Regions from separate parts of the Porphyrobacter sp. LM 6 genome, predicted to be linked through region 1. Evidence: predicted binding sites of a transcription regulator. Region 1 holds the regulator's gene; each other region holds the start of a gene.

Region 1 (4,281 bases):
CAGCGCTCGGCCGCGTGCTGGCCGAGGATGTCCATGCCGCGCGCACCCAGCCCCCGCCGATCTGTCCGCGATGGACGGCTATGCGCTGGGCGCCGGCGAAGGGCCTTGGACGCTCGTGGGCGAAAGCCGGGCCGGTACGCCGTTCCCAGGATCGCTGGGCGCGGGGCAATGCGCGCGGATATCGACCGGGGCAATCGTCCCTGACGGGGCGGACCGCGTGCTGCTCCAAGAAGATGCAGGCGTAGAGGGCGGCATCGTCACCGCTACCGAATATCCGCCAGCAGGACGCCATATCCGCAGGCGCGGGTTCGATTTTGTCGAGGGCACCCGCCTGCTCACGCGCGGCACCCGTATCAACGCTGGCCGCATCGCGCTGGCGCTGTCGGCAGGACGCGGCGAGGTCAGCGTGGCGCGGCGCGTCACTGTCGCGGTGTTGGACAGCGGGGACGAGCTCGCCGCCGATCCCGCCCACTGCCTCCCGCACCAGATCCCCGCCAGCAACGGCGCGATGATCGCGGCCATGCTCGCGCCTCTGGGGTGCGAGGTGCTGCGGCTTGGCCCGGTGGGCGATGACATGGCCGCGCTCGCTGGCGCGCTGGAGCGCGCCAAGGCGGCCGACATCCTCATTACTTCGGGCGGGGCATCGGTGGGCGATCACGATCTGATCAAGCCCGCGCTCGCCGCTTGGGGCGCGGAAACCGCTTTCTGGAAGGTCGCGATCAAGCCGGGCAAGCCGCTGCTGGTGGCGACCAGAGGCCGGCAGGTGATCCTCGGCCTGCCGGGCAATCCGGTGTCGAGCTTTGTGACCGCCTTCCTCTTCGCCCTGCCGCTGGTGCGCGCGGCACAAGGCGATGCCGATCCGCTGCCGCGCAGCCTAACGATGCCCGCTGGAGAGGCCCTGCCCGCCATCGGCCCGCGCCGCGAATTCCTGCGCGCGGTGACCGATGGCGGCGCGGTGCGGCTGGCCGGATCGCAGGATTCCTCCGCTTTGAGTGCATTGGCCGCCGCCGATTGCCTGATCGACCGCCCTGCACATGCGCCGGCGGTGCCTGCGGGCGAACCGGTACGGGTGTTCCCGCTCCAGAATGGCTGAACTCTGCGGCTTTGCCAGCGGGTGCGCTTGACTCGGCTATCAAGGTTGCCTACTTGTTCCTTGTTCGTTCACCTTATCGGTGCACGGCCCGTGCAGGCAAAGCACCGCTTTCCGTTCCGGCGAGTGGGTGCCTCTGGCAGCACGCAATGGGACTGGCACGGCAGAGCCGCGAAGCGCGGGCGTCGTGCGACCAAGGGAGTTGTGATCAATGCTGACCGCCAAGCAGCACGAACTGATCCGTTTCATCCAGCAGCGGCTGGAAGAAACCGGGATTTCGCCGAGTTTCGAAGAAATGAAGGAAGCGCTCGATCTGAAGAGCAAGTCGGGCGTGCACCGCCTGATTTCCGCTCTGGAAGAACGCGGCTTCCTGCGCCGTCTGCCCAACCGTGCCCGTGCGCTCGAAGTGGTGCGCCAGCCCGAGGATGTGACGCCGGCGCGCGGCAATGCGGCGGCGGGTGGCAATGTGGTCTCCATGCCCGCCCCCGCCCCGCGCGTGGCCGAAGCGGCGAACGATGTGATCGAACTGCCCTTGCACGGCCGGATTGCCGCAGGCGCGCCGATCGAGGCGCTCGAAGGGCAGAGCACGCTGCCGGTGCCCGCTGCGCTGCTTGGCCCGGGCGAGCATTACGCGCTCGAGGTGTCGGGCGATTCGATGATCGAAGCCGGGATTTTCGACGGCGATTTCGCGCTGGTGCGGCGGACCAATACTGCGCGCGATGGCGAGATTGTGGTCGCGCTGGTGCGCGGCGAAGAAGCGACGCTCAAATATCTGCGCAAGGAAGGCGCGCAGGTGCGGCTCGATCCCGCCAACGCCGCCTATGATCCGCAATATTACCGCCCCGACGAGGTCGAGGTGCAGGGCAAGCTCGCAGGCCTGCTGCGGCGCTACCACTGATTGCAAATCGGGCCGGGGTCGGCCGTTTGAGACCACACCTGCGGTTTCTATCCGGCGTGGAACATTGACCCCGGCCTGTTTTTCTCGGACTTACATAGTGTTAGTCGAAAATGTTCCACGAAAAGCGGTGATTTAGCCCGGTTTAGACCCCTTCTAGACCCCTGTTAGCCCCCCTCTAGACCCCCGCTAGCCCCCCCTTAGCCTCCGCCAGATGGCCGTTTGCGGTCGTTCTGGCCCGCCTTCCACCAGCCATGCGTCCCCTGGCTGTCGGCCACGCGGGTGATCGTCTGATCCTCCAGATTGATCGAAAGCCCCCCGCTCTCTTCCAGATAGCGGCGATCGGCCTTGAGCCAGCGCGGCTGGCAGGCGCGCGGCAGAAACCGCTCCGAAACGACAATATCCGCCCGCCCGCACGCCGCCGCCAAAGCCCGCTCCTCGACCTGCTCGCGCCCCCGCGCCAGCAGGATCACCCAGTCGCGCCCACCCCGCCGGATGGTCATGACGCAGAACGCCGAAGAACAGCGCGCCCCCGGCCAATTGGCGAGGACTAGCGGCTCGCCCGCAACCCCGGCGAGCTCCATCATATTGTCGCGGGTGTAGGTCGACCGGCTGTTATGCAGGGAGAGCAGATGGCGGGTTCCATCAGGTGCGCTCATTGTGATCCCCACCTGCCGCCCGTCGCCGGCGACCAGCAGATCCGGGATCGGGGTCAGCGCCACCAGCCCGCTCGCCAGCACAACCGGCACAAGCCCCGCAAGTCGCACCCGTCCGCGCCATAGCGCCAGCCACAAGCCGCCGAGCGCAAACAGCGCAATCGCCCACCCGCTAATCTGCGGCATCAGCCGCACCGCGCCCGCCTGCGCCGCAGTGAAATGGGCGATCCCCAAGAGCAGCGCGAGCGAGCGCTCGACCAGCCACCACGCCGGCGCACCCGCTCCCACGGTATCCAGCGCGAGGGCCAGCGCGATCAGCGGCATCGAGACGAAGGTCACCAGCGGGATCGCCACCACATTCGCCACCGCGCCGTAAAGCCCCGCACGGTGGAAGTGGAACAGCACCACCGGCATCAGCGCGAGTTCGATCACCACACCGGTCACAAACAGCATCACGACGCGCCGACCCATCCGCGCCGCCCATGGCTCGTCGCGCGGGGCAAGGAAGGCCCGTACTGGCGCACTGGTGGAGACCGCGATGATCGCCAGCACCGCGGCAAAGCTCATCTGAAAACTCGGGCCGATGGCGCTTTCGGGCCACAGCAGCAACACCACGCCGGCGGCAACCGCGACCATCCGCAACGACAAGGCCTCGCGTCCGAGCATCAGAGCGCCAAGCACCAGCAGGGCGGCGACACAGCTGCGGACTGTCGGCACCTCCGCGCCGGTAAGCAAGGTATAGCCGATCCCCGCAACCGCCGCGCTCGCGGCCGCGACGATCGGCAGTCGCACCCGCAAGGCGAGCGCAGGCCACAGCGCAAGGAGCCGCAGCACCACCACATAGGCTGCCGCAATCACCGCGCTGACGTGGAGCCCGCTGATCGACAGGAGATGCGTCAGACCCGCATCGCGCATCGCGATCTGGTCAGTCTCGCTGATGCTGCCCCTATCCCCGCTGGCAAACGCGGCCGCGATTGTGCCTGCCGATCCCTCCACTCGGAAACGCACATGGGCCGCCAGCGCGCGCTGAATCTTGGCCAAGGAACCGGCGTCCGGCGCAGATTTGATAATCTCGACAGGCCCCACCGCGCTTCCGGTCGCGGCAAGGCCCTTGAACCATGCGGCACGGGCAAAATCATAGGCCCCTGGCAGCATTGGCGGAGCGGGCGGCATCAGCCGCGCCCGAAGCCGGACAGTGGCGCCCTCGCCCAGCGTCGTCGGAACACCCTCGGGTCCGAACGCGTCAAGCGGAACATTGACCCGGACTTTGCGCGCCGTCCCACTTTCAGCGTCGCGCACGGCCAGCGTCAGTCGCAAGCGTCCTTCGGCAGGTTCATCCTCGCGTTCGAGCACGGTCCCGTGAAGTTGAGAGAAGGAAGGCCGCGCGATCGGTTCGGCCCCCACAATCGCCGAACGTGCCCAGATCACGCCGACACCGAGCGCGAACACCAGTCCGGCCGCGATCACCGCCATCCGAAGATTGCCCCGCGTCTCGTCGGCGAGGCTGCCAAGCGGCCACACGGCCAAGGCGCCGAGCGCCGCGAGCACTCCCCCGGCCATCGCCGCGCACCATTGCCATGGCCCCGGCAAAGCGAACCACGCCAGAATGCCGCTCGCAAACACCACCGCCAGCCATGGGG
Region 2 (4,281 bases), 200 kb from region 1:
CAGCGGCAGGTGTCGATCTCCTTTGCGGTGGGGGACTGGTGCAGGCGGTGCTTGCCCTTCCACGCGAACTTGAAGTGCTTGACCGCGTTGGTGACGTAAGCCTGCACGCGGTCGATCCCGGCGCGGGCGAGGTGATCGTCGAGCAATTGCCCCGCCGGCCCCACGAAGGGGCGACCCGCGATATCCTCCTGATCGCCGGGCTGTTCGCCGACGATCATCAGCGCGGCTTGCGGCGGCCCCTCCCCCGCCACGGCGCGGGTGCCGCAATCGGCAATCGGACAATCGCGGCAGGCGGCAATCCCCTGCGCGACCTCGGCCAGCGACGCAGGTCGCGCCCGCTCGGCCCGCGCGCCCGCCGCAACCATCGCCGCCTCGCGCGCCTGTGCGCCTGCGATCAGCTGCGGGATCAGCTCGGCCTCGGGCAGGTTCTTCCAGTATTTCTTCGGCATTTCCGACAGCATTGCACCGACCTTCAGGCGCGCGGGGTTGAAGATCGACGCGTAGTAGGAACGCCACAGCGCCTCGACCGGATCGCCGCTAGGGGCATCCTCCCGGCGCGCGGGCGGGCCTTCGCGCATCACCTCGCCATCCCAATGGATGCTCCCGCGCGGGGTGAGGATCGACCAGCGCATGTTGGCGAAGCGGCGCATGAAGAACCCGGCCTCGGCGCGCAGGATGTGGTGATCGGGCTCGAACCAGGCGACGAAGTGGGGGCGGTCGTCCGGGTGTCCTTCTTCTGGCTCGACTTCGCGGAAGCGGACGAAGGCGTGCATCTTGTGCGCATCGCGTCGCACCGACTTGGCGAGTTCCTCAAGGCGGCGCACCTCCGGATCGGCCTTGTCCTCCATCAGGCGCGGATGGCGCTGGAGCCGCCACAGCACGCGGTAGAGCAAGCCGAAGCGTGCCGCATCGGAATGCAGCGCGGCGCTGCAGGCAAGCGTCAGAAACCGCTGGCTGGCACGCACCGGAGGGGCGTCGACGGGCGGCGCAGGCAGACGCTTCTCGCTACGGGCCGGGCCTTCGGCGGCGAAGAGGTCACCCGTCCCGCCCGGTTCGATCCACGAAATCCGGTCGGGTGGCACATCGCACTGGATGAGCCCCCGCGCCCGATCGCGCCAGAAGGCGAAATCATCGGGCGCAGGCAGATGCACGGCATAGTGGGAGCCGAGCGAGACGTGCTGCATCGCGGTCATGCCCACCTCCGTTCGCCTCGAGCGAAGTCGAGAGGCAGTCGCGCGGAGTGTCTCGACTTCGCTCGACACGAACGGATGAAAGCCAACTCCAGCATCAGAACAGTTCCAGCTGCTGCACCTTCGGCGCGATCAGGTGGCGCAGGTTGGCGCGGTCGGTCAGCAAGGTCGGGCGCCAGTCGGTGGTGCAGATGAAGGGACGCACCTTGGTAATCGAGGCTGTCAGCCGCGCGACATCATCAAGCCGCAGCGTGCGGTGCCGCCGCGCGGCAAGGATGCGCGCTACCGCCGTCGTCCCCAGTCCCGGCACGCGGAGCAGCATCTCCCTGGGCGCGCGGTTCACATCGACCGGGAAGCTTGCGCGAAACTTCAGCGCCCAGGCGAGCTTGGGATCGATATCGAGCGGCAGGTTGCCGTCCGCCTCTGCCGCGTCGGCCACCTCCTGCGGCGCGAAACCATAGAAGCGCATCAGCCAGTCCGACTGGTAGAGCCGGTGTTCGCGCATCAGCGGCGGGCGCTTCAACGGCAGCACGGCGCTCGCATCGGGGATCGGCGAGAAGGCGCTGTAATAGACCCGCCTCAGACCGAAGGTGCCATAGAGCCGGCTCGCCTTGCCGATGATGGCGCTATCCGAGGCATCATCCGCTCCGACGATCATCTGGGTCGACTGGCCCGCAGGCGCAAAGCGCGGTGCGTGGCGGAAACGCTTCCTTTCATCTTTCGCCTCGATGATGCGCGTCTTAGTGCGCGCAAGCGCGCCTTCGATCTGGCCTGCGTTCTTGTCGGGCGCGAGCCGCGTCAGGCCTGCATCGGTGGGCAGCTCGACATTGATCGACACGCGGTCGGCATAGCGCCCGGCCTGATGGATGATCTCGGTATCAGCCTCGGGAATGGTCTTGAGGTGGATGTAGCCGCGAAAGTCATGTTCCTCGCGCAATATCCGCGCGACCTCGACCAGTTGCTCCATCGTGTGATTGGCGCTCCTCACGATGCCGGATGAGAGGAACAGGCCTTCGATGTAATTGCGGCGATAGAAATTGAGCGTGAGGTCGACCACCTCCTGCGGCGTGAACCGTGCGCGGGCGACGTTCGAGCTCTTGCGGTTGATGCAGTAGTGGCAATCGAAGATGCAGTGATTGGTCAGCAGGATCTTGAGCAGCGAGATGCAGCGCCCGTCTGGCGCATAGGCGTGGCAGATGCCCATCCCCTCGGTCGAACCCACGCCTTTCCCGCCCAGCGAGTTCTTCTTGGCCGTGCCGGACGAGGCGCACGAAGCATCATACTTCGCCGCATCTGCGAGGATTTCGAGCTTCTGGCGGAGAGTTTGCTGGACCATCGGAACCTTCAGGAACACCTTCTGTGTTCCTTATATGTTCCGTTTCCTCCTCTGCAAAATGCAAAGCTTGCAAGAGGGTCAGTCTCGGAGAGAGGATCGGGTCTGGAGGGTCAGGCGCTGCGCTGCGCGCACAGGTGATCGATCACCGCGGGGTGCATGGTGCCTTCGAAGGCGACACCGGCATACTGCCCGTCAACCCAGGCAATGCTGCCAAGCGGAGTATTGACCTCGCCCACCTTCATCGTCACGCGATCCCCGACATTGGCAAACCCGGCCTTGCCGCGGATTTTGCAGCCGCCTTCGGACAGATCGACCAGATCGACGAACACCGCGCGCGCGCGCACGCGGCTCTTGATCATGAGGCTAAGGTCACGGCGTTCGGACGAACGCGGAATCGAGTGCATGTTCATGCGGTCTAACTCGCACAAATCCGTAAAGAAAAGCTAAGCAGCCAGGTAAAGACGCGTTAGGCATAAAGCCCGTGCAGGAACCAGTCGGGTACGCCGCCGCGCCCGTCGCCGGCGATTCCCTGCCGGTAAATCCAATAGCGCCGCCCCGCCGCATCCTCGATCCGGTAATAATCGCGCAGCCGCGCGGTGGAGCGTTCGCGCCACCATTCGGGCGCGATCCGCTCCGGCCCCTCGACCCGCACCACCTCGCGCACCTCGCCGCGCCAGCGAAAACGCTGCGGATAGCCATCGGGCGAGGCATAGAGCACCGCGATTGGCTCCGCCCGATCGAGCAATTTCAGCGGACGAGAGTGAAACGCGAGCATGCCCTGAACCACCGGCACAGGCTCAAGCGGCGGCTGCCAGGCCTGCGCGCGTTCGGGGATATGGCTGGCGCGGGCGACCGGACGAGTCACGGCTCCGGGGCCAAGGCGCACGCTCAGCCGATCGATACAGGCCGCCAGCGCGGTGCCGTGCTGCTCAGCGGCGGCGTCGAGATCGGTCTGCGCAAAGGCGAGCGGCTCGCACCAGCTCGCGCGCAGCTGCACCATCTCGATCCCGAACCCCGCTGCGACATCGTCAAGCCGTGCGGCGAACAGGCGGGTGATGTGCGATGCCTCGCGGGTGGCGGCGGCGAGTTCAATGCGACGCCACAGAACCTCGCCATCAACCCGCCACAACGCCAGCTCGAGCCGCCGCGCGCCCTCCCCCCGTGCTGCCAGCACGCGGACCATGTCCTCGGCCAGATCGGTCACCACCCTATCGAGCGGAGCACGGTGGCGCAGTGGTTCGAGCAGGCGGCGCTGCACCAGCGGCATCGGCCGTTCGATGACCGGCAGCAGCGGCTCGGGCATCCGGCCGAGCAACTGATCCAGACGCAGCAGCGGATTGGCCGATGGCGCGCGGTGGTTGCGGAAGCGGCGGCGCAACGCGTCGCGGGCGGCGGCTTCCTGTGCGGGGTCCTCCGCTCCCGCCCCGCTGACACCGGCAAGCTGCCCGAGCCGCTTGATCCCGAGCCGCCGCAACACCGTCAGCACATCGGCATCAAGCCGAAGCGCAGCAACCGGCAGATCGCCCATCAGGCGCAGCGGATCATCATCGGGCGCAAGGATCGCCGCGGGCGGTCCGTAATGCGCCAGCGCCCAAGCAGCCCCCGCCGTGGGCGCCAGTGCGGCACGTGCCGCGAGCCCCTGTGCGGCAAAGGCGGAGGCAACATCGGCGAGCAGCCGCGCCTCGTCACCGAACAGGTGGGCGACGCCGGTCACATCAACCAGCACGCCATCGGGCGGATCCATCGCGCTCCACG
Region 3 (4,281 bases), 260 kb from region 1:
CGGGTGGTCGGCACGTCGATCTTGCGCTTGCCGGTGAGGTAATCGGCGGTGAGGCTGCCCTTGGCCTTGAGGATGTCCTTGAGGGTGCCCTGCGCCACCACCTCGCCGCCATGCACGCCCGCGCCGGGGCCGAGATCGACGATATGGTCAGCCGCGCGGATCGCGTCCTCGTCATGCTCGACGACGATCACCGTGTTGCCGAGATCGCGCAGGCGTTTGAGCGTTTCGAGCAGGCGGTCGTTGTCGCGCTGGTGGAGGCCGATGCTGGGCTCGTCGAGCACGTAGAGCACGCCTGACAGCCCGCTGCCGATCTGGCTGGCGAGGCGGATGCGCTGGCTCTCCCCGCCGCTGAGGGTGCCGCTGGTGCGATCGAGGTTTAGGTAGTCGAGGCCGACATTGTCGAGGAAGCCCAGCCGCTCGTTGATCTCTTTCAGGATGGCCTTGGCGATCTGGCTCTGCTGGGGGGTGAGCTGCGCGTCGAGCCGGAGGAACCACGCCTTGGCATCGGCGACGCTCATCTGGACGGGCGTGGCGATGTCGGTGCCGGCGACCTTGACCGAGAGCGCCTTTTCATTGAGCCGCTTGCCGCCGCAGGTCTCGCAGGCCTGCGCGGTCTGGTACTTGGCGAGCTCCTCCTGCATCCACGCGCTTTCGGTCTGCATCAAGCGGCGGTTGAGGTTGCCGATCACGCCCTCGAACGCCTTGTTGACGGTGTATTCGCGGCGGCCGTCCTTGAAGGTCAGCGGCACCGGCATCCCGCCTGTGCCGTGAAGGATGATGAGCTTCTGGTCGGGGGCGAGGTCTTTCCACGGGGTCGTCAGATCGAAGCCGTATGCCTTGGCGAGGCTGGCGAGCACCTGCATGTAATAGGGCGACGGCGGGTTGGACTTGGCCCAGGGCACCACCGCCCCCTGCTTCAGGCTCAGCCCCTCGTTCGGCACCACGAGCTGCGGATCGAACAGCATCTTCTCGCCGATCCCGTCGCAGGCCGGGCAGGCCCCCTGCGGCGCGTTGAACGAGAACAGCCGCGGCTCGATTTCCTCGATGGTGAAGCCGGAGACCGGACAGGCGAACTTTTCGGAGAAGACGATGCGATTGGGCGGCAGACCTGCGCCCTTCATTGCCCCGCCCTTCCCTTCGTCCTCGCGCCCCGGCACCACGCCATCGGCGAGATCGACATAGGCCAGCCCCTCGGCGAGCTTCAGCGCGGTTTCGAAGCTTTCGGCGAGGCGGGTTTGCAGCCCGTCCTTCACCGCGATGCGATCAACCACCACCTCGATGTCATGCTTGAACTTCTTGTCGAGCGCGGGGGCCTCCTCGATCGGATAGATCTCCCCGTCGATCCGCACGCGGGTGAAACCCTGCCGCTGCCATTCGGCCAGCTCCTTGCGGTATTCGCCCTTGCGCCCGCGCACCACGGGCGCGAGCAGGTAGAGCCGCGTGCCTTCGGGCAGGGCCATGACCCGGTCGACCATCTGGCTGACTGTCTGCGCGGAAATCGGCTCTCCGGTGGCGGGCGAATAGGGCGTGCCCACGCGCGCCCACAGAAGGCGCATATAGTCGTAGATCTCGGTTACCGTCGCGACCGTAGAGCGCGGGTTGCGGCTGGTGGTCTTCTGCTCGATGCTGATCGCAGGGGACAGCCCGTCGATATGCTCGACATCGGGCTTCTGCATCATCTCGAGGAACTGGCGCGCATAGGCGCTGAGGCTCTCCACGTAGCGCCGCTGCCCTTCGGCATAGATGGTGTCGAAGGCGAGGCTCGACTTGCCGCTGCCCGAAAGGCCAGTGACCACGATCAGCGCATCGCGCGGCAGATCGATATCGATACCCTTGAGATTGTGCTCGCGCGCACCGCGGACGGAGATTTTGGTCAGGCTCATGGGAGCGGTCTGTTCCGTAAATGTTCACTGATGTAAAGAGCGCAGTGGGGCGATTTCCCACCCCTGCCTGGGTGGAGCGAGCGGTGGCCGCATTGGTTCCGGCCGAAGCCGCGCGGCGGCGCAATTCCCTGCGCGGCAGCGGGCGTGCACTTATGGTTTACAACCCCCTAAAATCGGCGCATTTATTCGCCATGCCTGCCGGCAGCATGGTTTTCCCGGCAAGCAAGGGCCGTGATGGGCCGGAACGCGCGTTGCGCCCGGCAAGATCGACAAGACACCCATCCGGCGATCGGATCGCAGCAGCTATGCGCGGCTTGTCCGGCGACCCTTGCGGGCACGCGCGTTGTCGATCGCTCCAAGGGACGGGGGAAATGATATGCCAACATTGACGGAAAAAGACTTTCAGGCACAGGATTCGCTGAAAGACAGGTCGATCACCATTAAGGTTTCGCCGGTGCTTAATTGGATCGATCCCATCAAGCCGACAATCGAGGCAAGTTCGATCGGATTCACGGTAATTGCCAGCGATCCGGCCGGTACAGCCACGGTCGACACCTCGGGATCGGTCAATATTTCCCAAATGCCGGCCGCGCCGGGATATGACGAGAATATCGATATCACCCTGCTGCTGGACACCAGCAACATGCGCGACGCCAACGGCAACCTGTTGACCGGCGACAACACGCCGCGCTGGGCCAAGTCCGATGAAGGTACGACCTACACCGACAGTAAGGGCAAGACACAGCACTGCGGTTATGGCTGGTTCTGCGAGATTACCAATTACGGTCCGCCGCTCCAGTATCAGGCCCTGCCGCCCATCGACATCGCCAAGATGGCCTTCAAGCGCAAGGACGACCTCAATCTGGTCATCGAGGACAAGTCCGATGATGGCAGCCCGCCCTACGCGTTCAAGTTCGGCTTCGTTCTGCCCGGCCAGTACAACGAGTATTTCATCAGCATCGACCCGGTGCTCAGCACCAAGAGCACCCGCACCACCAGCTTCATGCTGAAGGACTAGCGCAAACGTTCTGCGAGATAGGCGGGGTGACGGAAGCCCCGCCTGTCCAGCGCTGCGGCGACCTCGCGCGCCTCGGCTGCCCTGCCCAGCCGCTTGAGCAACGCGAAACGCTCGTCATCCAAGCTTGCCGAGGCTGGCGCGACTGACAGCGCTTTCGTCCAGGAGCTCCGGGCGGCATCCGCAGCCCCAAGCCGCGCCTCAATATCGCCCGTCAGCAGGAGCGATACGGTATGATTAGTCTGGTCGGCATCGCCTGCGGTCAGCGCGGTAGCCTGTTTGATCAGAGCGCGCGCTTCGCGGGCATTGCCGCTCGCCAGTGCCAAGCGAGCGCGGTTGACAAGCGCCTTGTGGCGTTCCGATCTCGACCACTCGGTGTTCGCGGGGTCCTTGGCCATCATCCGCTCAAGCAGCGCGGTCGCATCGTCGAGCAGTGCGCGGCTTTCCTCGAAGCGGCGAGCGTTGACGAGGGTCGCCGCCTTGTCGAGTCGGGCGCCAACTTCGGTCTGTTGCCATTCGGTATTGGCGGGCTCGATCCGGCGCAGGTCGGCATTCACCGCCAATCCCTGATCGTGCGCGCGGATCGCTCCCTCGATATCGCCGCTTTCCAGCTTTATCCGCGCGAGGAACTGAAACGCGACGGACAGTCGGTTCTTGGCCATCGTATTGGCGGCATCGCGGCGTAGCACCTCTTCGCAGATCGCGATTTCCCGCTGGTGCAGGGTCAGCGACTCCGAAAGCTTGCCAAGGCTATGCTTGCCGATCCCGAGCCAGTTGACGGCAATGGCGAGCTCGACTTGCCTTTCGGCATCGAAGGGGCCGCTTTTGGCAACGCTTTCAGTCAGGCGCATCGCATTGGCAAAGGCCGGCTCGGCTTCGGCGTGCCTGCCCTGGGCGTTAAACATGACGCCGAGATTGCTGTAGGCGTAGCTGCTCTCCATCTGCCACTTCGGGTTCTTCGGATCGATCGCGATAAGCCGGTCGGCAAGACGCTTGTATTCGCGGAACTGCGTCTCGGCCTCGCCGTATTGACCACGATTATAGGCGATAGCGCCCACCCAGAACACGCTCTGCGCGTGGTCGAAGAGGCGCTGCTGGTTGTCGGGATCGCGCGCGAGCTGCTCTTTGGTGGTAGCCGCCGCCTGCTGAAAGGCGCGCAGGGCATCGTCGCTGTCGCCGCGGATATTGCTCACCTCGCCCACCAGCAGCAGCGCCCGCGCGCGGCGGCCGAGCGAATCCTCGTCGAGATCGCCGAGCTTCTGTTTCGCGTAGTAATCGAGCGCGCGCTGGCCGACCACGTCGAGCGCATCGAGCCGTCCGACCGGTTCGAGCTTGTCGCGCAGGTCGGTGAGCATGAACTCGACCAGCCCGTCAGCCTGATTG

The links. The regulator LexA, encoded in region 1, represses DNA repair genes until DNA is damaged. The targets are predictions, from matches to a motif close to GTTCCNCNCTTGTTCT.
Region 2: BG023_RS08880 (putative DNA modification/repair radical SAM protein) is a predicted target of LexA. The motif match lies at 2,552-2,567, and genes of this name have one in related genera.
Region 3: uvrA (excinuclease ABC subunit UvrA) is a predicted target of LexA. The motif match lies at 1,895-1,910, and genes of this name have one in related genera.

The regions. Positions count from the first base shown of each region.
Region 1 is NZ_CP017113.1:2,057,947-2,062,227, forward strand. Features, by position in the region: gene BG023_RS09875 (molybdopterin molybdotransferase MoeA) at 71-1,093, shown strand; gene lexA (transcriptional repressor LexA) at 1,302-1,988, shown strand; gene BG023_RS09885 (ComEC/Rec2 family competence protein) at 2,186-4,281, opposite strand, start outside.
Region 2 is NZ_CP017113.1:1,856,417-1,860,697, reverse strand. Features, by position in the region: partial or broken gene BG023_RS14555 (UdgX family uracil-DNA binding protein) at 1-1,193, opposite strand, end outside; gene BG023_RS08880 (putative DNA modification/repair radical SAM protein) at 1,288-2,526, opposite strand; gene BG023_RS08875 (PilZ domain-containing protein) at 2,637-2,936, opposite strand; gene BG023_RS08870 (DNA polymerase Y family protein) at 2,993-4,281, opposite strand, start outside.
Region 3 is NZ_CP017113.1:2,320,286-2,324,566, forward strand. Features, by position in the region: gene uvrA (excinuclease ABC subunit UvrA) at 1-1,883, opposite strand, end outside; gene BG023_RS11125 (hypothetical protein) at 2,338-2,901, shown strand; gene BG023_RS11130 (TIR domain-containing protein) at 2,898-4,281, opposite strand, start outside.